DNA from 4 places in the Pantoea ananatis PA13 genome. Region 2 is predicted to be linked to each of the others. Evidence: predicted binding sites of a transcription regulator. Region 2 holds the regulator's gene; each other region holds the start of a gene.
What was found. Region 2 encodes LexA, which represses DNA repair genes until DNA is damaged. Its sites were predicted from a motif close to TNCTGTATGTACATACAGNA; they were not measured.

Region 1 (5,914 bases), 1.4 Mb from region 2:
AAAAAAGCTGTTATTCTTAGTTTGTTACGCGATCACGATGAGATTCCGATGAAATACCAGCAGCTCGAAAATCTTGAAAGTGGATGGAAGTGGAAATACCTGGTGAAAAAACATCGGGAGGGTGAACTGATCACGCGTCACCTTGAACTTAGCGCTGCGCAGGCCGCGGTGGATAAATTACTGGTGATGGAAAATAATCCGGTAGAGATAAACAACTGGATCAGCCAGCATATTCACCCCGACCTCGATAACCGGCTTAAGCAAACTATCCGCGCCCGGCGTAAACGTCACTTCAATGCTGAGCACCAGCACACCCGAAAAAAATCAATCGATCTGGAATATCTGGTCTGGCAGCGACTGGCAGGGCTGGCGCAACGTCGTAACAATACGCTGTCTGAAACCATCGTACAGCTTATTGAAGATGCCGAACGTAAAGAGAAGTATGCCAGTCAGATGTCAACGTTAAAGCAGGATCTGCAGGCAATATTAGGTCATCCAGGGTCTGAAAAAGAGTCCTGAGTTCACGCGATAGATTACGGATTCAGACTTCGCGATATGGGATGAGCAGCATTGATAAATTCAGGCCAAAAAAAACCCCGCATAAGCGGGGTTTTTTCATAACGGATAACTTAAGCCTGTGGCTGAGTTACCACGTCTTTGATGCCTTTAACGTCGATTTCTACACGACGGTCTGGCGCCAGGCAGTCGATCAGGGCCTTACGACCTTTCACGCTGTCACAGGTGTTGCCAGTTACTGGGTTAGATTCACCCATGCCGCGAGCAGAGATCTTGTTAGCAGGGATACCTTTAGATACCAGGTAATCCACTACTGACTGAGCACGTTTCTCAGACAGTTTCTGGTTGTACTGCTCTGAACCGATGCGATCGGTGAAGCCCAGAACAACAACTGAACCGTCTTTAGGATCCATGGAGCTCAGCTGGCTGTACAGCTGATCCAGAGCCTGCTGACCTTCTGGCTTCAGGGTTGATTTGTTGAAGGTGAACAGAACGTCTGATTTCAGAGTGAAACGCTTGGTCTGTACCACTGGCGCTGGAGCTGGTGCTGGAGCCGGAGCTGGCGCAGCAACATCATCCTGACCGAAGCGGTAAGAAACACCCAGGCTCAGCATGCCGTTGTCTGGACGAGCACCAACGGTCTGTGCATCACCGATGTTGTTAACCCACTGGTAATCCAGACGGGTTGCCCAGTTTTTGGTCAGAGCATATTCAACACCAACGGCTGCCAGTGGAGAAACACCGGTGTCGTGGTCGCTGATGCGAGTGCCATTAGCCAGGTTCTGCTGAGTAGAGTCTGCACGCCATACCATGCCACCCAGGCGGGTATAGATGTCCAGATCGTCTGCGATTGGGTAGCTCAGTTTAGCAGCCAGCTGGATGCCCTGTGCTTTGAATGCGCCATTTACCTGGTTGCCTTTATTAGGCATACGGCCTAACCAGTCATAGCCCAGTTCGAAACCCAGGTATGGGTTAGCCTGGTAACCAGCGAACGCGCCTGCGCCCAGTTGGCTTTCATGAGTTGGACCGTCGTTGTTTTGGTAACCGTGACCGTAGTAGCCAGTGTCGTGATACTGAGACCAGCCCAGTTTAGCACCGGTGTACCAGGTGTTATCTTTTGGGGCGGCCTGCGCTACGGTAGCGAAGCCAGCCAGTGCCACTGCAATTGCGATAGCTGTCTTTTTCATTTTGCGCCTCGTTATCATCCAAATAGGCAATGAGCATAAAGGTTGCTCTTGGTTTAATCCTTCGCCGGGTCAAAACGCTCGCTTATGACTCTACCGCAAAAAACGGAGGTTATTGAGCACCCTGGCGAGATAAAGTCTACAACGAGATTGGAAACTTACAAGTGTGATGTGAGGCACTTATGTAAAAAAACAGTGTTTTATACATAAATTCTAACAATTTACCCTGAACTTCTGTGAGGCGCTTACCCCACAAAATGGGGGCTAAGCCGTTGTCATTGCTGGGGGGAGCAGAATCAGTGCCTTAGCCTTGAGCGAGATAAAAAACTGCTTGAGATAAATCTTATTTTTTACTTAATGAAACAAATCAGACTGAATTTTTAGCGAGTTTTCTGGTCTTACTGCCGTTTTGAGGGTTTCACCCGAGCGTAAAATCAGCCCCAACGCCTTTCCTTCCGCTGCTGCACGTTCAAGTTCACGACGTTCGTCCACGTCTAATTCATAAGGAATCCAGGCCAAAACCACGCTGTAATTTCCTGTGCGCAGCGCTTTGATCATCGCTTCAACGGCATTGTAACGTTCAGCATCGGCGATATGCATACTTTTCTCAAGTGGCAAACCGGCTTCCTGCATCCAGACCCGGCTCAACTTGTGCGCGGGGGTTAACCACAGCTGCCAGCGAGACTGCTGGCTTAATTGCTGAAGCAGTGGTAACAGCAGCATCTGCATCATTCCGGGTTGTTCGCTATAGCGTAATTCAGTAATCCAGCCTTTATGAGTAGCCGGAACAGAGGACGAAGCGTAACGGTGAGCAGAGCATACATTACTGGTATGTTGGGTGCGCATAAATTAATCACTCAGCAGTTGACTGTATGGATGTACAGTAATGGCATCCTGGGTAAAGATCAACCTGAATTTCTGAAAACGCCTCGCAAAATTTGCATCAGCTTGTCTTTAAACGGATTTATTCATTGAACCTCTAACTGAATTTAATTATCTTCTAACCCCCTGAATAGTAACATTTTTAACAGGCTTTTGTTACAAGGAGGTGATGAAATGAAGAAACAGAAGCGGATAATTTTACGCTCAATACAGCAGTTGGCCCCGCTGGGCAAAATTGAATCCCGTACCCAGTTCGGTGGCTACGCACTGGCTGTTGAACGCGTGGTTTTTGCGCTGGTAAAAGAAGACGAACTCTACTTACGTGCCAGTGAAGCATTACGGGAATATGGGGCAAAGCAGCCGCTGGAACCCTTGACATTCCATAAGCGGGGTATTGCGGTAAGCCTCAACTATTTTAAGGTAGACGATCGCCTTTGGGCGCATCCGGAGCATCTGGTTCGCCTTTCTGCTGCGTCTCTGCAGACCGCCCAACGTGAGCACAATGAGCGGCTGGGTAAGGTGCGGTTAAAAGACTTACCGAACGTCAGCCTGCGACTGGAAATGATGCTGCATGAGATAGGTATTTGTACCGTCAAACATCTGCGTGAAACGGGGGCCAGGCAGTGCTGGTTAAGGCTGCGGCGCAATAATCAACACCTCGGCCTTAAAACCTTATTAGCGCTTGAAGGGGCGATTTCCGGCCATCATCATGCGGCGCTGCCACAAACCATTAAAACCGAGTTAGGAGAATGGTATCAGGCCGCACTCAGTACGCCGGAATGTAAAGAAAAAGGCCGTTAGCGCCTGTCCAGCGAGCGTCGCAGGCGCGCAATGCCGGGCATCAGGGCAACCAGCAAGCCCAACTGTTGCAAAACCAGCGGCGCACGCGGATCGGGCTCGGCGGTCAGTTGCGCGATGCGCTGCACCAGCTCAATACGCATTTTCTCTGCCCGGCTGTCGCTGACGACATCCGTCTGCAGCACATCTTCAACATAACATACTGTGTCGTCGAGCAGGGCCAGCAGGGCTGGTTGGGTCACTTTGTCGCGATGAGCGCCCAGAGCGGAGATATAGCTCAGGAAGGAGTGATTCAGGCAGAGTAACTGAAATGCCGATTCCCTGAGCTTAGTGCTGGTACGGGGTTCGCTGCTCATATTTGATACCACCGATGCCAGCTCAGCATCGGCGTTGTGGGCGTCACGTCGCGCAATACGATAAGCAAGACGATTGTCTTTGCCCTGATGGTACTGCTCCATGATCGCATCGAGATAACGGCAGTTGGCATTAAGCGTGCGAGTGGCAACGGCCGGAAGCTGACGAAAACGCCAGTCAGGCCAGATAAAGCTCACGGCCAGCCAGGCCAGCGCACAGCCCAGTAAGGTGTCCACTACCCGCGGCAGCGCGACCTCAAATCCCTCACCCAGCAGATTAAAACAGAGCAGAACCAGCAGGGTGATAAACAAGGTGGCATGCGCGTATTGCACCTGGCGGAAAGCAAAGAAGAGTACGCCCGTCACGACAATCAGAAACAGCTGGCCTTCTACTGAGGGCACCAGCCAGAGCAATGGCAACCCAATGGCAATGCCAGCCAGCGTGCCGCCGATGCGCAGTGCCAGCCTGCGCTGGGTCGCGCTGTAGTTGGGCTGGCAAACGAACAGGCTGGTTAACAGAATCCAGTAGCCTCGTTCCAGACCGGTAACCTGAATGAATCCGTACCCGGTGCACATTACCACTGACATTCTGACAGCATGACGGAACAGGGCCGAAGAGGGCGTCAGGTGGCGGCTGAAGCGCAGCTTGATGTCGCTCCAGCCGCTGATCTCTTCACGTGACAGCATGTTGTCGCTGTGCTGCGGATCGTCGGCCAGTGCCTGCTCAGATTCGAGAGAAGCCAGTTGCGCATCAATCGCCTGCAGATTACGTAATAACCAAAACAGGGCCCGGGTATGCGTGGCATCCGGATGGCTATCTTCAAGGCGTTGAATCGCATTATGTAAGCGCTCAAAAACACGCTCAAAACGACTGTCATGTTCCCAGCGTTCGCGCAGTAAAACAGACCGGGCCAGTTGCCGACAGGCCTGAGCCTGCATATTCAGCAGGCGCTGAAAGCGGAACAGAATTTCGTTATAGCGCCAGTTGCCGCGCAGTAAATGATACTGGAGATGAGAAGAGCTAGCGCGTTCGTGGATATCCTGAGCAACAAAATAGTAGTGCAGACTACGTCGGGTACCACGTGAGCCCCTGTCGCCGCGTAAGCGGCTTTGCAGTGTGGTTTTGGTCAGATTAAGCTGGGCGACCAGCTGGCTGTTCACCATCGCCGCCTCAACAAACGTGGCATCATCCTGCGCATCGGCGTCCGGATCAAACAGGTTAGCTTTGGCGTCCAGGTATTGCGCTAACTGCGAGAAACTGGCTGCCAGCTGCTCCTGAACCGGGCGAACGGGAAACATGACGTGGCCCAACAGCGTCAGCAGATTATACCAGAGCGCGCCGACCAGCAGCAGGATGGGCTGCAGATACCACTGGGAAAACAGTCCGATGCCCAACATGGTGTAAACGGCAATCAGCAAGGCGCCGAAAGCAATGGTCGCATAGCGCTGCCCGAGGGCGCCCAGCAAAATAAAACCCCAGGTGGAGATCGCCAAACCGATAATAAAGGCCAGCGGATGGGGAAAGAGCAGTTCCACTGAAACCGACGCAACGCAAAAGCACAACAGGGTAATCAGCAGATTTTTTAAACGTCCCGCCAGTCGATCATCCAGATCGGCCAGCGCGGCGGCGACCACCCCAAGCGTGAGGGGAATGGTCCATTCAATCTGCTGCAGCACCCAGGGCACTGCTGCACAGCCGGTTAAGGCGAACAGAATCCGCAGCAGGTAACGCCAGGTGCTGTTAAAAAGATACTTACGCCATCCGGACAGAATACTAATAGCGGCGGCGGGCATTGGCATCACGCGCGGCACGCGCCTCTTCCACAGAGACAACCCGACGGCCGACCGGCCACAGTGCAATAGCCGCAATCTTGAAATTCGCGATTCCCACCGGAATACCAATGATGCTGACACACTGCACAATACCGACAGAGATGTGGGACAGGCAGAGCCACCAGCCGAAGAAAATCAGCCAGAAAATATTCAGGAAGGTACCGCCGGTGTTCATTATGTGACTTTTGCTGTCGGGACGCAGCACATCCACGTGCACCGCCTCATTGCCGAACGGAAGAAACGAGAGTTTGGTGATTTCCCAGCATGAACGCGTCAACGGCAGGGTAAAGATCAGCACAATGCTGATCAGTGTCGCGAACAGCCAACTGAGCGTGGTGAAGAAGCCAC
Region 2 (5,914 bases):
TCCACGTTATCCTTCGGTTTCGCATTATCTTGCAGTTAAGCAAAATCACGATATAAAGCGCTGGTCATAAGCGCCATTCAAAGTTAATTGTAGTAGGTAATCTCAGGATTGCCGGAAAAAATGAAAATATTATGTATCCTGCGTCATAATTCCGCCTGAGCGTTCAGGCATTGAACCAGGTGCCATTACGCCAGTGCTTCCGCCAGACCAGCCACAAGGATAAGCCACGCAGGGCCAGGAAAACGGCGATAGCCAGCCACAAACCATGGTTGCCCAGCCAAGGCAGTGTCGTGAGCGTCAGGAAGTAACCCAGCGCAGCCACTGCCATGCTGTTACGCATTTCTCTGCCCCGCGTTGCGCCAATAAACATGCCATCCAGTAGATAGCACCAGACGCCGATCAGCGGTAACACCATCTGCCAAATCAGAAAACTATCGGCCGCCTCTTGCAGTGCACGAATAGAAGTCAGCAAAGTCACGATCTGATAGCCAAAAAAAGCATAGGCCAGCGAGAAAAACAGCGCCACTAACAGGGCCTGGCGACAGGCAGACAACCATACCTGCTGCAGTCGGCTACCGTCTTTTGCCCCGTGTGCTTCGCCAGCAAAGGCCTCGACGGCATAGGCAAAGCCGTCCAGGGCATAAGCGGTAAAAGTAATAAACATCAGAAGGATAGCATTTACCGCTACCACATCCGGGCCAATACGGGCACCCAGTACGGTCAGCGAGGCAAAGCAGAGCTGCAAGAGCAATGAGCGCAGTAAGATATCGCGGTTAAGGCGAAGAAGGCGGTGAATATCGCCACGCCAGCTGCGGGTGAGCATATCAAACCTGATACCACGGAGCTTTAATACGCGCCACACCATCGCCATACCGACCAGCAACGTCGCGTATTCTGCCAGCGCGGTGGCGGTGGCGGCACCGGCCACGCCCCAGTGCAGGCCCAGAACCAACCAAAGATCTAACAGGATATTGATGACATTCCCCACCACCAGCAGGATGACGGGTGCCCGGGCATACTGAACGCCCAGCAGCCAGCCCAGGATTACCAGGTTAGCCAGCGTTGCGGGCGCGCTGAGCCAGCGAATATGAATAAACAGGGCAGCCTGTTCCAGCACCGACGGATCCCCACCGACAAAGCGGGTCGCCAATGCGGTGACGGGATAGCGGAGGAAGATAAACAGGATGCCGACCACCAGGGCGATGATCAGTGGCTGTGTCAGCGCACGCGCCAGCGCGGTCTTATCGCCCGCACCGAATGCCTGTGCCGTTAAGCCCGTAGTGCTCATGCGTAGAAAAAGCAGCAACATGAAGACAAAGCTGGTGACGGTCGTGCCGACGGCGACGCCGCCCAGATAGATCGGACTGTCGAGATGACCAATAACGGCCGTATCGACCAGGCCGAGCAAAGGAACCGTAATATTTGACAGGATCATGGGCAGCGCTAACCGCCACAGTTTTTTATCGGTAGCCGTCAGAAAGCGCATTCGTAAATCCGTGCGATGAACCGCCGGGGTTTCAGGTCAACCCACAGCGGAAAAGTAAGGACAAGCAGGGGAATAGTAAGATTGACGAAAGCCGACAATCTTAACCGGTTTTACAGCCACTCACCGTTACGCACAATGCCCACGGCCAGACCTTCAACGGTCAGTGACTGGGCACGGGTGTCAACAACGATAGGCTCGAAATCATTGTTTTCAGGTAAGAGATGCACCACAGAACCCTGCTTTTTCCAGCGTTTTACCGTGACTTCGTCATCGATGCGCGCCACCACAACCTGACCATTGCGCACGTCCTGCGTTTTGTGTACGGCCAGCAGATCGCCATCCATGATGCCGATGTCTTTCATTGACATACCGCTTACGCGCAGCAGGAAATCGGCTGAAGGCTTGAACATGTCGGGATCCACTTTGTAATGTGTTTCAATGTGTTCCTGAGCCAGTAATGGCTCACCGGCGGCAACACGACCGATCAGCGGCAGGCCGTCTGATGGCTCTTCTTCCATTAACAAACGGATACCGCGGGACGCACCAGAGACAATTTCAATCACGCCTTTACGCGCCAGTGCTTTCAGGTGTTCTTCGGCCGCATTGGGCGAACGAAAACCGAGTTGTGCAGCAATTTCTGCACGCGTTGGCGGCATGCCTGTTTGATTAATGTGGTCGCGAATCAAGTCGTAGACCTGTTGCTGCCTGCTGGTTAATGCTTTCATCCCGCCCCCTGGTTGTTTATACAGTCGCTGTGAGTATATACAGGTATTGGTGAAATGGAAACCAAAACTCAGGTCAAAATCAGTTATTTGAGCCGAGATGGAACGCTTATCGCAAATGCGACCAAAGCAGCGTTCCCCAGACAAAAAGGGCCAGTAATATTGCGATAAAAACGGCAGCGGATCCCATGTCTTTTGCCCGCCCGGCAAGCGGATGACGCTCCTGGCCTGTGCGGTCTACCACGGCTTCTATCGCGCTGTTCAGGACTTCGACAATAATCACCAGCACGACAGAACCAATCATCAGGATGCGCGAAACAGTATCGACATCCAGCCAGCAGGCCAGGATAATCGCCACCACTGCGGCAACCGCTTCCTGACGAAAAGCGGCTTCGTGCTGCCAGGCAGCACGCAGACCTTGCCATGAATAGCCGGCCGCTTTCACAATACGGTTAAGGCCGGTGGCATTATTTGTCATAATAAAGGAACTCTTTTCAAAGGATTGACGTCAATATTGGGCAGCGCACAATTGTCGCTGTCACAGATTTTTGCTGCGCTTTCTGATAAGCTTGCGCCGCTTTGCTAACAAGAGGCTTCATATTGTCTATGTCAGGTTGGCGTATACTTTTTTATAAATTACTGAATTTACCCCTTTCGTTTCTGGTAAAGAGTAAGGCCATTCCGGCCGATCCCGTATCCGAACATGGGCTGGATCCTACCCGGCCTATTATGTATGTCCTGCCTTATGATTCAAAGGCCGATCTCCTCACTTTGCGTGCGCAGTGCATCCGGCACGATCTGCCCGATCCGCTCTCACCACTGGAGATTGACGGGGCCCTGTTGCCGCGCCATGTCTTTATTCACGACGGTCCGCGCGTGTTCCCCTATTTCGTGCCCAGCGTCGAGTCGGTAAAAATCTTCCACGAATATCTTGATCTGCACCGCAGTAATCCTGAGCTTGATATTCAGATGTTACCGGTTTCAGTTATGTTTGGTCGTGCACCTGGCCGGGAAGTGCAGGGTGAAGACAATCCACCGCATTTGCGCTTGCTTAACGGCGTACAAAAATTCTTTGCCGTGCTCTGGCATGGACGTGACAGTTTTGTGCGCTTCTCACCGACCGTCTCTCTGCGTCGTATGGCGACTGAGCACGGCACGGATAAATCCATCGCCCAGAAACTGGCCCGGGTTGCCCGTATCCACTTTGCCCGTCAGCGTCTGGCGGCTGTTGGCCCGCGCCTTCCCGCGCGCCAGGATTTGTTCAACCGCCTGCTGCAATCGAAGGCGATTGAAAAAGCGGTAGAAGACGAAGCCCGCAGTAAAAAGATTTCCCATGAGAAGGCGCAGCAGAACGCCATCGAGATGATGGAAGAGATTGCCGCCAACTTCTCCTATGAAGCCATTCGCGTGACGGACCGGGTAATGGGCTGGCTCTGGAGCCGCCTCTATCAGGGTATCAATGTGAACGGCGGTGAGCGCGTGCGTCAGTTGGCGCAGGACGGACACGAGATCGTTTATGTGCCCTGCCACCGCAGCCACATGGATTACCTGCTGCTGTCTTACGTGCTGTATCACCAGGGGCTGGTACCGCCGCACATCGCCGCCGGTATTAACCTGAATTTCTGGCCTGCCGGGCCGATTTTCCGCCGTCTGGGTGCCTTCTTTATTCGCCGTACCTTTAAGGGCAACAAGCTCTACTCCACCGTTTTCCGCGAATATCTGGGCGAGCTTTTTACCCGCGGCTATTCCGTCGAGTACTTCGTTGAAGGCGGCCGTTCACGTACTGGCCGACTGCTGGATCCTAAAACCGGGACGTTATCCATGACGCTGCAGGCCATGCTGCGCGGCGGTACGCGCCCTATCACGTTAGTGCCTATTTACATCGGCTATGAACACGTCATGGAAGTGGGAACCTACGCGAAAGAACTGCGCGGTGCCGTTAAAGAGAAAGAAGGCTTTATGCAGATGGTGCGCGGCTTGCGCAAGCTGCGTAACCTCGGCCAGGGATACGTGAATTTTGGTGAGCCGCTGCCGCTGATAAATTATCTGAACAAGCGCGTTCCTGAATGGCGGGATTCTATCGATCCCATTGAAGCCCAGCGCCCGGGTTGGTTAACCCCAACGGCGAATGATATCGCGGCCACCATCATGGTGCGAATCAATGAAGCCGGCGCGGCGAATGCCATGAACCTGTGCGTGACCGCCCTGCTTGCTTCACGTCAGCGCTCACTAACTCGCGAGCAGCTGATTGAGCAACTGGAGTGCTACACCCAGTTGCTGCGCAATGTGCCCTACTCACCGGATGCAACATTGCCAGACATGTCCGCCGAAGCCTTGCTGGACCATGCCCTTAGCATGAACAAGTTCGAGAGTGAGAAAGACAGTATTGGTGACATCATTATTCTGCCGCGCGAGCAGGCCGTGCTGATGACCTACTACCGTAATAACATTCATCATATGCTGGTGATGCCAGCGCTGATTGCGGCGATTGTGCAGCAGCACCGTAATCTGAGCGAAGCCGAACTGCTGCGTCAGGTCAGTCTGATTTACCCCATGCTGAAGAGCGAACTGTTCCTGCGCTGGAGCAATGACCAACTGCCGCAGTTGCTCACTGATTTGTGCCAGGAACTGACGCGTCAGGGGCTGATTACCATTGAAGCGGGCCTGCTGTCGTTCAATACCGCGCGTTACCGTACGCTTCAGCTGCTGGCCGCAGGTGTACGTGAGACGCTGCAGCGCTACGCCATTACTTTCTCCATCCTGAGTGCCAAGCCCACCATCAACCGTGGCACGCTGGAAAAAGAGAGCCGTACCCTGGCGCAGCGTCTGAGCGTGTTGCACGGCATTAACGCGCCGGAGTTCTTTGATAAAGCGGTGTTTTCCTCACTGGTGCTTACACTGCGTGATGAAGGCTATATCAGCGACAGTGGCGATGCAGACGTGGCGCAGACACTGGCGACCTGGCATATCCTGGCTGAGCTGGTTACCAGCGATGTACGCATGACCATTGAGAGCGCTGTCGCGCACGATTAACGAGTCAGCGACAACGAAAAAGGCGACCATTGAGGTCGCCTTTTTTATCCGCGTGCTGGCATGGCGCAACTACCCGCTTTGACCCACTTTCCAATCCACAAGCTGGCTGTGATGTCCTGTCAATGGCGTTTAAAGAAGCTGTGAAAACGGCGGCGTATTCATCAGCACGCCCAGAAACAGAACCAGTCCTACGTAGTTGTTGTTCAGAAAAGCGCGGAAACAGGCCTGGCGATCGCGCTCTGCGATCAGCTTTTGCTGATAAACAAACAGCCCGCCAGCCAGCAATAGTGTCCAGTAAAACGCCCCGTTCAGATCCAGAATCATCCCTACCCACGCCATGAGTACCAGCGTCGCCAACTGCAGCAAACCAATAATGAATTTGTCGTAGCGGCCAAACAGTATCGCCGTTGATTTAACGCCAATCTTCAAGTCATCATCGCGATCGACCATGGCATATTGCGTGTCATAGGCCACCGTCCAGCAAATGTTAGCCAGAAATACCAGCCAGCAGACAAGAGGTAAGGACTCACTAACTGCTGACCATGCCATGGGAATCGCCCAGCCAAATGCCGCGCCCAGCACCACCTGCGGCAAATGCGTATAGCGCTTCATAAACGGATAGACCCAGGCCAGTGCCAGGCCCACGATCGAGAGCATGATAGTCATCAGGTTC
Region 3 (5,914 bases), 1.2 Mb from region 2:
TGCCCAGGCGCTGCGCCGCCGTACCGGCTATGCCATTCAGTCGATTGGTCTGTTTCCGCACTGGACGATTGAAAAGAATATGGCCACCGTCCCTGCTTTGCTGGGCTGGTCAAAAGCGCGCAGGCGCGAACGTATTGACGAGTTGATCGCACTGCTGAATTTGGATCCGGCATTACTTCGCCGCTATCCGCATCAGCTCTCCGGGGGACAACAGCAGCGCGTTGGTGTTGCGCGGGCGCTGGCGGCGGATCCTGACGTACTGCTGATGGATGAACCCTTTGGCGCACTGGACCCGGTCACGCGCACTGCGCTTCAGCAGGAGATGTTACGCATTCACCGTGCCTCAGGGTGCACCATCGTGCTGGTCACGCACGATATTGATGAAGCCCTGACGCTGGCCGACAATATTGTACTTATGGACGACGGTGAGATCGTTCAGCAGGGTAAACCGCTTGAATTGCTGACCCGACCAGGCAACGACTTTGTGCGTGATTTTCTGGGGCGCAGCGAGATAGGGCTGCGTCTGCTGGCGCTTGGCCAGGTGGGACGCGCAGTACGTCGTGGGGAATGGCTGGATGCCGAGCCGCTGGCGGCGACGCTGAGCCTGCGCGAAGCGTTGTCACAGTTTATCAGCCGCGGCACGGATAAACTGCCCGTCGTAGATGCGCATCAGCAACCGCTGGGCGTGCTCTACTTCAGCGATCTCCTTCATCACGCAGAGGCTCAACAATGCGACGGTTAGCCGATCCTCTGCTGTGGCTGGTCCTGTTTTATCTCAGCCTGCTGGCGGCCATGCCCTACAGCGGCCCCGTGTTTGCCGCCTGGTTTCCCGATCTGGCCCGCCCGCTTTATCAGCAGGACAGTTTCTGGCAGCTCACCCTGGCACATCTTTTTCTGGTGGTAACCGCCAGCCTGATGGCGGTTGTTATCGGCGTCGGCAGCGGTGTGCTGGTCACTCGCCCTGCGGGACGGGCTTTTCGCCCGTTGTTGGAAACCATCGCCGCCGCCGGTCAGACGATCCCGCCGGTGGCGGTGCTGGCGATAGCCGTGCCTGTCATGGGATTCGGCGCGTGGCCTGCCGTGGTGGCATTGCTGCTTTATGGGCTGCTGCCAATTTTACAGGGCACACTGGCGGGGCTGGACAGCGTCCCGGCCAGCAGTCGTGAGATCGCCGTGGGTGTCGGCATGAGTGGCTGGCAGCGTTTGTGGCAGGTTGAGCTTGCGCTGGCGGCACCGGTGATCATTGCCGGGATACGTAACTCCGTCATCATCAATATCGGCACGGCGGCCATCGCCTCTACCGTCGGGGCAAAGAGCCTGGGATCGCCCATCATCATCGGCCTGAGCGGCTTTAATACCGCCTATGTCATACAAGGCGCGTTGCTGGTCGGGCTGTTAGCGATCGTCAGCGATCGCCTGTTTGAACGGCTGCAGCGCCGTCTTAGCGTGAATGAACGATAAGTGAATAGCCGACCAGCATAAGTCCACTGGTGCCGCCGATAGCCATAATGGCAAACAGCGTGGCAAAAAATGTTTTTTTCCAGTTCATAACTAACCTGAGGGTGTTTACGTCAAGGCGGGGATAATAGCGCGCGCAAGGCAGCCGTCATAGTGCCGAGCGTGCGTTTTTATTTCAGTGTGCGTCGTGCAAACGTACAGAGAATCCCTGTTCCTGCCAGTGTGCCAGCTGTTCCTGCTGACGGCGCGTCAGTCTTTTACCGGTAAAAACAAACATATTCAGCCCCGGAAATAACTCGGGTCGGGGAACATCAAGCGGTTCGGCAAGCACGTCGATACGCCAGCCGTGCTGCGACAGTCGCCATCCTTCCAGCCAGATGCGCGTGCGATCTTCAATGCCCCAGCCAATAATCAGCGCTTCTTTACCGGCTTTTTTGCGACTGCTTGCCAGACAAAAAGCCACGTAGTCGATTAGGATGCCATCCAGCAGGCTGCACATTGTCCGTGCTGTATTCTGATCCAGACTGAGTTTCTGCCTTATGGGCATAAAAACGTGATCGATCAAGGCATCAACCGCATGTTCGCGACCAATTAAAGCGATCTTGTTGCGTAGCTTAGCCGGTCTTACATGGCGCAGTATGCTGATGAGTTCGTCCTGCATGGCGGTCCAGCCATCGTTGGAATCAACATCTCCACCTTCCAGTAGTGCTTTGACCTTGCCTACTGGTACTCCACTTTCAATCCAGCGCATGATTTCCTGAATACGCTGAACATCTTCTTCATCGAACTGTCGATGACCGCCTTCGGTACGTTGTGGTTTCAATAATCCATAACGTCGTTGCCAGGCGCGTAAGGTAACCGGATTTATGCCACAGCGTTCGGCGACATCGCCGATACTGTATAAGGTCATATTTACCTCTTTAAACTGACCTGAGTTAAAACACCATAACGAAGCCTGTTAAGTTGTACAACCAATTTTTAGATGTACAACTTGACGGCTGCGCTTAATTGTTGTCCCATCTCAATTATGAGATTTATTTTTCATAAGTGAGATAAAACATGTCTTTTGATAATACGGAGCAACGCTTAGCAGCCCGCCTTGCAGAATTACGGATGAAGCAGGGTTGGTCACTTGATGAACTCTCAACCGCCACCGGCATTAGCCGACCCACATTATCGCGTATTGAGCGTGCTGAAACCAGCCCAACGGCTGCCCTGCTTAATCGTTTGTGTGTGGCTTACAGTCTGACCATGTCGCGCCTGCTGAGTGAAGTGGAAGCGGAAAGCGATCTCCTGATCCCTCGCGAACGCCAGCCGATCTGGAACGACGAAGCCAGTGGATTTAGCCGCCGCAATGTCTCACCGCCCGCCCATAATTTCCGCTGTGAGCTGATCGAAGGCACACTGCGACCCGGCGCGCGCGTCGAATACGACGCGCCACCGCTACAGGGCATGGAACAACATATCTGGATGCAACAGGGACAGCTGACGATAACCATGGGCGCGCAGAGCTGGACCTTGGCACCCGGCGACAGCCTGCGTTTTCATCTTAGCGGCGCGTCCGCTTTTCAGGCACATCTTACTGAAGGTGCCCGCTACTTACTGGTGGTCTGCAAATCATGATGACGTATCAACAACTCAGCGCCGCTGAGGCACAACAGGTTTTACCCGAACTGGCCCAGGTCTTACAGGCCTGTGTGGCCGAGGGTGCCAGCATCGGTTTTATCGATCCTGAAAACATCAGTGTGATAACCCTTTTTTGGCAAAATCAGCTTGCCGCGCTGGAAAAAGGCCAGAGTGAACTGCTGGTTGCCCGCCAGCATGGCCGGGTGGTGGGCACCGTGATGCTCAATGACAGCGCCATGCCCAATGGAAGCCATCGGGCCGAAGTCAGTAAGCTGCTCGTGCATCCGCAGGCGCGGCGGCAGGGGATAGCGCGCAGGTTAATGCAGCAGGCAGAACAGCGGGCGTATCAGAAGGGAAAGCGCCTGCTGGTGCTGGACACCCGATCCGGGGACGTGGCCAGCGATCTTTATCGCGCGCTGCACTGGCAGGTTGCGGGTGAGATTCCTGCCTATGCGCAGTCTATTGAGGGAAAACTGGACGCGACCACGGTGATGTTTAAGGTGCTGGATTCGCACGGCGGCTGAAGTACAGGCCTTCGGGCCGCCGCCTTATCCCTGCGCAAGACGCGACAACACGATACGGCGGCTGTGGCCTGCTGTTGACCCGACAGCACGAGCAGGCCTTTTCTGAAGCCAGCACGAAAAAAAAGACCCGAAAGCTGACGTCACTGCGATACTGTGTAAAAATACAGGCCATCGAGTAAAGTGGTAATCTTAACATGGCCCTGACAGCAGCATTAAAAAGCCAGATCGCACAGTGGTATAAAGCGCTGCAGCAACAGGTGCCAGACTTTATTCCCCGTCCTGCTCAGCGGCAGATGATCGCGGAGGTCGCGAAATGTCTGTCGGGTGATGACGGGCGCCACCTGGCTGTAGAAGCGCCGACTGGCGTGGGCAAAACGCTTTCGTATCTTATTCCTGGCATCGCCGTCAGCCGCGCGGAAGAGAAGCGGCTGGTGATCAGCACGGCCAACGTCGCCTTGCAGGATCAGATCTTCAGCAAAGATTTGCCGTTGCTTAAAAAAATCATTCCGGATTTGACCTTCACGGCGGCCTTTGGCCGGGGGCGCTATGTGTGTCCGCGCAATCTGGCCGCGCTGGTTGCAGACGATAATCAGCAGGCCGATTTGCTGTTCTACCTGGATGACGAAGCGGTCAGCAGCACCAAAGAAGAGCAGATCCAGTGCGGACGGCTGCAAAAGTCACTGGATCGCTACCAGTGGGATGGCCTGCGCGATCACAGCGAGGAGAACGTCAGCGACAGCCTGTGGCAGCGTCTGTCTACTGACAAAGCCAGTTGCCTTGGCGTGCATTGCCGCTGGTACCGCGAATGTCCGTTTTTCGTTGCCCGGCGGGAAATCGAGCAGGTCGATGTGGTGGTAGCCAACCACGCGCTGGTGATGGCGGCCATGGAAAACGAATCGGTGCTGCCCCCGGCCAAAAATCTGATGCTGGTGCTGGATGAAGGGCATCACCTGCCTGAAGTGGCGCGTGATGCACTGGAGATGAGCGCCGATATCACGCCCGGCTGGACCAGCCTGCAGCTCGATCTGTTTGTGAAGCTGGTGGAGGCGATTATGAGCCAGATGCGGCCCAAATCACCCCCGCCGCTGGCTAATCCCGAACGTCTTAAAGCCCACTGTGATGAACTGCGCGAACGCCTTGCCACCATAAGTGAGGCATTAAGCCCATTGCTTCCGCCGCACAATCAACCCGGCGAGTTTCGTTTCGTGTTGGGCACCTTACCCGACGAGCTGCTGGCGCTGTGCGCCCGGCTGTTCAAGCTGAGCGACGGGCTACGTGGACTCAGCGAAGGGTTGATTAACGCCTTGAGTGAACAAACCGGAAGCGTCGATCTCGTGCGTCTGCACCGCAATTTATTGCAGCTCAACCGCCACTTTGGCTGGTTTGAATCAGTCAGCAAGCTGTGGCGACTGGCTGCGATGGAAAAAGCCTCTGGTGCGCCCGTTTCAAAATGGATAACCCGTGAACTGCGCGACGGTCAGGCACACCTGTTCTTCCACTGCGCGGGAATTCGCGTCTGCGATCAGCTGGAAAAAATGCTGTGGCGCAAGATTCCTCACGTTGTCGTGACCTCCGCGACCTTGCGCTCATTGAACAGCTTTAGCCGCCTGCAGGAAATGTCGGGGTTGAATGAAAAGGCGGGCGACCGTTTTGTGGCACTGGCGTCGCCGTTCAGCCACGTCGATCAGGGCAAGCTGGTGATCCCGCAGATGCGCTACGAACCGTTGATGGCGAATGAGGCTGAGCATATCGCGGAGATGGCGGCCTTTTTCCGCCAGCAAATGCAGACAGAAAAGCATAAAGGCGTGCTGGTGTTGTTTGCCAGCGGGCGCGCCATGCAACAGTTTGTCGAGGCGCTGCCGGAATTACGACTGATGATGCTGGTGCAGGGCGATCAGCCCCGCAGTCGCCTGATCGCCCTGCACCGCAAACGGGTAGAGCAGGGCGATACCAGTATTCTCATCGGCCTGCAGTCGTTTGCGGAAGGGCTGGATTTAAAAGGTGAGCTGCTCAGTCAGGTACATATCCATAAAATTGCTTTTCCGCCCATAGACAGTCCGGTAATTTTAACCGAGGGCGAATGGCTGAAGAGCCTCAGGCGTTATCCGTTTGAGGTACAGAGCTTACCCAGCGCCTCTTTTACGCTGATTCAGCAGGTCGGGCGTTTGATCCGCAGCCATCAGTGTTTTGGCGAGATTGTTATTTACGATCGCCGCCTGTTGAGTAAAGCTTACGGCAGTCGGCTGCTGGCGGCGCTGCCGGTGTTTTCAATTGAGCAGCCGGTCACGCCTGAACCCGAGGCCAGA
Region 4 (5,914 bases), 2.1 Mb from region 2:
TGGACACGATTTAACTTCCCTGCCCGGGCAGGACAGTATTCTAAATTCATCTGGGACTATAAATGTTTCAGCGGTGTCGATCATATTGAAAACCCCGATGAAAATGGCGTTTTTAAGATCATCAACGATTACACCGCAGAGGGCTGGAACGACCAGGTAGACAGCGAGCTCGGTAATTTCGATTACCTGATGGGTGCCAATATTGACTTCCGTAATAATGCTGTGAGCGAAGAGCTTAAATACTGGGCGCGCTGGGTGATGGAACAGGTGCCCTGCACCGGATTCCGACTGGATGCCGTAAAACATATCCCGGCGTGGTTTTATAAAGCGTGGATCGACCACGTTCAGGAAGTCGCCAACGAACCTTTATTTATCGTGGCGGAATACTGGTCTTTTGAAACCGACAAACTGCAGGAATATATCCACCAGGTTGACGGCAAAACGATGCTCTTTGATGCACCCCTGCATATGAACTTTCATCAGGCCTCCAAAGCGGGCAGCGCCTACGACTTGAGCAAAATCTTTGATAACTCACTGGTTCTGGCCGATCCCTGGCATGCCGTAACCATCGTCGCAAACCACGATACGCAACCGTTACAGTCGCTGGAAGCCCCTGTTGAAGCCTGGTTTAAACCGCTCGCTTACGCGCTTATTCTGTTACGTGAGCAAGGTGTACCGACAGTGTTCTATCCCGATCTTTTCGGTGCCAGCTATCAGGATGAGGGCGGTGATGGCGACGTTCACCAAGTCGATATGCCCGTTATTCCTGAACTCGAAGGTCTGATCCGAGCCCGCCAGCTATTTGGCTGGGGCGCACAAACCGATTATTTCGATCATCCAAACTGTGTAGCCTTTAGCCGAAGCGGCACGGCGGAAAAGCCTGGTTGCGTGGTGATCATGTCAAACGGTGAGGCGGGAGAAAAACATATTGCGATGGGTGAAGGCTATGCCGGAAAAGTGTGGCGTGACTATCTTGGGCATAAGTCAGAGACCATTACCACCGATGATAATGGCAGCGCGCTGTTTAGCTGTAATGGTGGCAGCGTGAGCGTCTGGGTTGTTGAAGCATAAACAGAGGTTGCCAACGCCACCAGATTGACTGATTCACCCGTGTGACTATGCTGAGTGCGGTCTCTGGACCGCATTCAGCAAATTATTTTGCTAATGCCGGCCGCATAATTTCAGGCTCGATATTTTGAATAACGTCGGCATTAGGCTGTTTTGCCACTTCCTGCTCTGCTTTCTGGCATTCAACGGTCGGCTTTTCGACCTTGCGCAGGGTAAGACCATCGTATTCCAGCTCACCGTTATCGACGTCCAGCGTCATCACCCGCACCTGACGCGTCACATTGACATAATCGCCATTGAGTTGGGTCAGCTTGCCTGGTTTTGCAATGACACGCTGCCACTGGCGGCAATCCAGAGTGCTGCCATCGGCATTGACGATCAGACTGGCAATCGCCTTATCGCTAATCAGATCGCTTTGTGGCCCTACTGTCTGCCAGTTACCCTGCAAATTTGCCGGAGCAGGCGTTTGCACCGCACTCTCATAACTATTGATTTGTGCGCAGCCACTCAGCGCCAGAGTGGCAATCAGCATCCAGTTTTTCATTTTTTAATCCCTAAAATCCGGTCAATGGCGGCTACGTTATAATTTTTACGGTAAGGTGCGCAAGCTATCTGAATGCTGCCCTCAGCGTAAAACTGCATTTTCTGACGCTTTCATCGCGCACGGGCAACATTTATCAATATCAGCACCGCGAACTGACCGTTTTTCATCCTGCCCCGCTTAGCCTGACAAGCCAGACGCAACAGGCTACACTGTCGCCCTGCACTACCTATCAGGAAACCTGCAATGAAAACTCCAGAAGCTTATTACGCCGAGGCTCGCGCCCTGTTTTTTACCGCCCACGCGGATTTCCAGGCAGCATTAGACGAACTCACCGAGAGCGATGCCCGCGCCGCCAATATGTCACTGCGTGAACTACGTGAATGGCATGCTGAACGCATCTACGCGGCTTTTTTACGCCAGAAGAACCTTGATGGTATGATTTTCTCGATCCAGCTGGCTGAGCCGGATAAAGCCGTCGCTGCCGAGGCCATAGAACGTTATCTCAGATCGCATGCGGAATCACTGGGAATGAGCTGGGAAGAATTCTGTATTAAAAATGAACTGTAGTGAGCAGGTCTTAGCGGGACAATGAAAATACCGCTGATGTCATCGCCCTGTTAACCATCAGGATGGGTTCGCTGAGCCTCTCCTTTTTTCGGCGTCGCTGGCGACAGACAACACACTTATCGCCAGCGTTTGCCATTACTCTTCCTGCGCCATTTTGCCTCTCACTTCAACATACTTAGCGACGGCCAGCAGCCGGTTAATGTGAGTAAGCAGTAAATCAATATCCGACTGCATGAATTCAGATGATGAACGTGAAGCCGTCACTATCGCATCCTGAACCGTTTCGGAGATGGTTAATGCGTTATCTTGTTTCGCCTGGACCAATAAAGCTGCCACCAACAATGACTGTGCTTCTATCTGCGCAGTCAGTTCCTTAGCGTCGACATCCATTTTTGCTAGTTTGAGCAGAATATCTATAACCAATTGTCGCATTGCACTTCTCCTGGTGAGTGAGCGCACTTAGTGTTGTGAACGCACTCAGAGTAAACCAGATGACGGTGCTTTTCTACGCGACGCGGAAAAAACGAATTAAGATAAACATCAGCTTGATACTGTTTTTATTTACAGTAAAATGGCGAGGCGATTTTGCCCTTAAGGGATTGTTAACATGTTTGTAGAGTTAATTTACGATAAACGTAATGTCGCGGGCCTGCCAGGAGCGCGTGAGATGATTTTAGCAGAATTAGAGAAACGGGTGCATCGCGTGTTCCCTGACATCGAGGTTAAGGTCAAGCCTATGGAGCGGAATGCGATAGAGACCGATCTCAGTAAGAACGAGAAGGCGACAATAGCGCGCCTCGTGGAAGAGATGTTTGATGAAGCAGAATTCTGGCTGGTGGCTGATTAATCCGTTAATCGCCACCGCCTCAGTCAGCGGGGGATCGCTTAACTCTCCTGCTCGCTGTGGTTAATTTCGATTTCGATATCCTGAATGGCCGTCTCCAGATCTTCCAGTAACGTACCCTGTTTGTTCAGCAGCGCGTCAATGCGGGCTGCGTTTCCTTCATCTTTATACTCGCCGGCGTCAAAGGCTAACCAATGTGCAGAAAGCGTCTCAGTGTTCGTCTGTGCATAGTGACGCATTTCTTTCAGCTGAGATGCCACGTCACGCAGATAATCTGTTTTGCTTTTGGTTTCGATTGAATCAGTCATGCTGTGTTTCCTTATGGTTGTTTATCCAATGAAAATGTCGCCTCGAGATTTAAAGGTAGAACAATATAGCGACTTTGCATTAGGAATAATCGGAACTCACTAGCGTGAGTGACATGAGCGGAAGACGGTAGGATGAGTAAGCACCATAAAAGCAAAGCGTCAATGCGTAAGCTTAGTCGTTATCATTAAGGGTGCCCATTTTTGAGCGAGCCCCACTGATTGAGGGGAATTGTGACGGTCTGGTTTAGCTGGACTAGACTTAACAGACTCAAAAAGGAGCGAAGCATGCATACACATCACAGTAACGAACAGCGTAAACATGAGGGCGATGTCAGCAAAGGTTTACCCGAAGCGGCACCTAATGCAGGCAATGCCTATGAGGAAGACGATCATCCCGCTAAGGATGCACCTAAGGATCACGGGGAAGTCCCGAGAAAAAATGATGACAGTCAGGATGATAAAAAAGACCCTTTTAAAGCGTCCTGAGTGGTTTTATCGCGAGCATGTTCCGCGCCGGGGCATGCTTTTACCTGCTCAATCAATGCCTCATCATTAAAAAGCACGTCATCGAATACCCTATATTTACATCCGTATCGTCCCTGCAGTAACAGACCTGTATCATTTTTAACTTCGCCTGACGTAATCCTTATCGCCAGGAAATGCATGAAGAGTGAGGCATGCAATTTAGATTACAAAGCCAAAAAAAAGCGCAACGATGTGTTTGCATCCCGTTAGCATGCCATCACGCCTTTTTAAGTAAATACGGCTCGCCGTCACTCAGGATTGTTTATGAAGGTAGTCCACCAGCATTTCAAGATTAACCCGGTGAGGGCCATCTGGATAAAACACGCCCTGCGCCGGTCGGTTAGCATCAAATAACGCCTGCAAATCCAGATCGTCATCCAGTAACTGAATAGAGCCCTTGACCAGCTTATATGAAATCACCCTGCATGTGCCTTCAGGGATCTTGCTTAAAGAGTCAGAGCCTTGAACGTCAGAATAAATCTCATATTTAATCTGCCCCCCGCTATTTGAGTTAGCGAGCAGAGTTTGAATCAAGTATTTCATTTTAACCAAAGGATGGGTGAACAAGGATATTACATTAACGCGGAGCACTTTTTTTAAAAAGTTAAATCTTTTAATCAGATATTATTTCTTATAAACCTGCTCATTCTCACTTTATGCTGACAGGCCGTGCCTGGCTTACTGCTCACGCCCTGCCAGAGGTGCCTTCACTGCGGGATGAGGCAACATGTTCACAGCCTTACCTCTATACCGCCACCCACATTAACACGGCGTTTTTATCGAAAGGAGTTTAAATAAACCAAGCCCATCTTTCATTCGTACCGCCGCGACCCTTCTTATTTATTATCGAAAAATATCTTTCTGTTCTCAGCGATGTCATCGGATTGAAACTGAAGAAAACCTTATATTGCTGTTCGAGATACCGCGGCAACACTCTTGAAAAATAGTTTGGAAGTTAAATGAAAATTAAACAAAACCCTGTGAAGGATAATTGTTTTCACTCAGGCGCGTTAATTCCAGTCAGGATAAAAATTCTTTTTTTTGCGATAGCACAGGTGATGTAAATAAAGGTTATCTCTTACGGAGGCAATAAATTTTAAGGCGTACGTTTGGCGGGTTGTCAGACGTGAGTTAACCAGCTTATTGGCCAGTATAAAGGTCGGTCAGTCTGTTTTTATCGATTTACACTTTTGAATTTGTTGTCCAGTCAGCCGCGGCAAACTCCTTCACTGAGGGGTTATCAGGTGTATGACGGCGTGGATAAGGAATAAGGATAAGAAAAAGCAGCGCTGGATGCCCTATCACAAACACGCACTCTGCCCTGGCTCTACCACAACCCAAAGTCCACCTTGCACGAACCTGATATTCCCCCGTCAGTGACGTGACTACACCTGCATATTCATGATGTCGGTATAAGCCGAAACCAGCTTGTTCCTGACCTGAATCCCCATCTGCATTGAGATGGATGATTTCTGCAGATCGACCATCACATCATTCAGCGCGATCCCGGGCTTACCCATTTCGAAATCCTGCGCCTGGGTGCGTGCAGAAGTCTGCGTTTCGCTGATTTTATCCAGCGCGGCCTTCATGGTCGCACCGAAGTCGATATGGCTGGTGACGTCGTTACTCTTGTTGTTGGCCTGGAGCGACGTCATCTGTAACTGCTGTAAAACACCCTCGATTGCCTGCACTGACATGGCTGTTACCTCACTGAAAAGAGATGAAGATTTTTGATGTGCGGAGAAGTTAACACATTGTCAATAAGACAAAGCCCCTAAATGGCGCTAAAAACCGTGGCTTATTCACCCATCGAATTTTGCGTTTCATCAAATAATGCCAGGCATTGAAGTGGAAATTTTATTTATGCAGGTCAGGGAGTCTGTTTTGCCATCACAACTAACCCGGTCAATTACGTCAGGCAGGAATCGGTCATGAATGCGAGTGCAGCCGCCACACAAGATCAAGACAAGAAAGGCTTCGGTGACCTTCTCGCTCGCCTGCGTGCTAATCCACGCATACCTTTAATCGTCGCCGCCGCCGCTGCTATTGCAGTGGTGT

Region 1: sulA (SOS-induced cell division inhibitor SulA) is a predicted target of LexA. The motif match lies at 2,567-2,586, and genes of this name have one in related genera.
Region 3: dinG (ATP-dependent DNA helicase DinG) is a predicted target of LexA. The motif match lies at 3,758-3,777, and genes of this name have one in related genera.
Region 4: PAGR_RS08975 (DinI-like family protein) is a predicted target of LexA. The motif match lies at 2,729-2,748, and genes of this name have one in related genera.

Annotation. Positions count from the first base shown of each region.
Region 1 is NC_017554.1:2,967,573-2,973,486, reverse strand. Features, by position in the region: gene matP (macrodomain Ter protein MatP) at 49-519, shown strand; gene ompA (porin OmpA) at 630-1,703, opposite strand; gene sulA (SOS-induced cell division inhibitor SulA) at 2,055-2,546, opposite strand; gene PAGR_RS14040 (TfoX/Sxy family DNA transformation protein) at 2,757-3,383, shown strand; gene yccS (YccS family putative transporter) at 3,380-5,527, opposite strand; gene PAGR_RS14030 (YccF domain-containing protein) at 5,508-5,914, opposite strand, start outside.
Region 2 is NC_017554.1:4,368,213-4,374,126, forward strand. Features, by position in the region: gene dinF (MATE family efflux transporter DinF) at 164-1,486, opposite strand; gene lexA (transcriptional repressor LexA) at 1,597-2,211, opposite strand; gene PAGR_RS20625 (diacylglycerol kinase) at 2,318-2,686, opposite strand; gene plsB (glycerol-3-phosphate 1-O-acyltransferase PlsB) at 2,815-5,241, shown strand; gene ubiA (4-hydroxybenzoate octaprenyltransferase) at 5,371-5,914, opposite strand, start outside.
Region 3 is NC_017554.1:3,143,274-3,149,187, reverse strand. Features, by position in the region: gene PAGR_RS14820 (ABC transporter ATP-binding protein) at 1-742, shown strand, start outside; gene PAGR_RS14815 (ABC transporter permease) at 730-1,461, shown strand; gene PAGR_RS24475 (YohO family small membrane protein) at 1,442-1,549, opposite strand; gene PAGR_RS14810 (MerR family transcriptional regulator) at 1,634-2,368, opposite strand; gene PAGR_RS14805 (helix-turn-helix domain-containing protein) at 2,518-3,081, shown strand; gene PAGR_RS14800 (GNAT family N-acetyltransferase) at 3,078-3,608, shown strand; gene dinG (ATP-dependent DNA helicase DinG) at 3,803-5,914, shown strand, end outside.
Region 4 is NC_017554.1:1,911,728-1,917,641, reverse strand. Features, by position in the region: gene amyA (alpha-amylase) at 1-1,071, shown strand, start outside; gene yedD (lipoprotein YedD) at 1,154-1,612, opposite strand; gene PAGR_RS08985 (DUF6388 family protein) at 1,856-2,179, shown strand; gene iraP (anti-adapter protein IraP) at 2,315-2,611, opposite strand; gene PAGR_RS08975 (DinI-like family protein) at 2,787-3,026, shown strand; gene PAGR_RS08970 (hypothetical protein) at 3,065-3,331, opposite strand; gene PAGR_RS08965 (hypothetical protein) at 3,617-3,817, shown strand; gene PAGR_RS23970 (hypothetical protein) at 4,109-4,276, opposite strand; gene fliE (flagellar hook-basal body complex protein FliE) at 5,242-5,553, opposite strand; gene fliF (flagellar basal-body MS-ring/collar protein FliF) at 5,788-5,914, shown strand, end outside.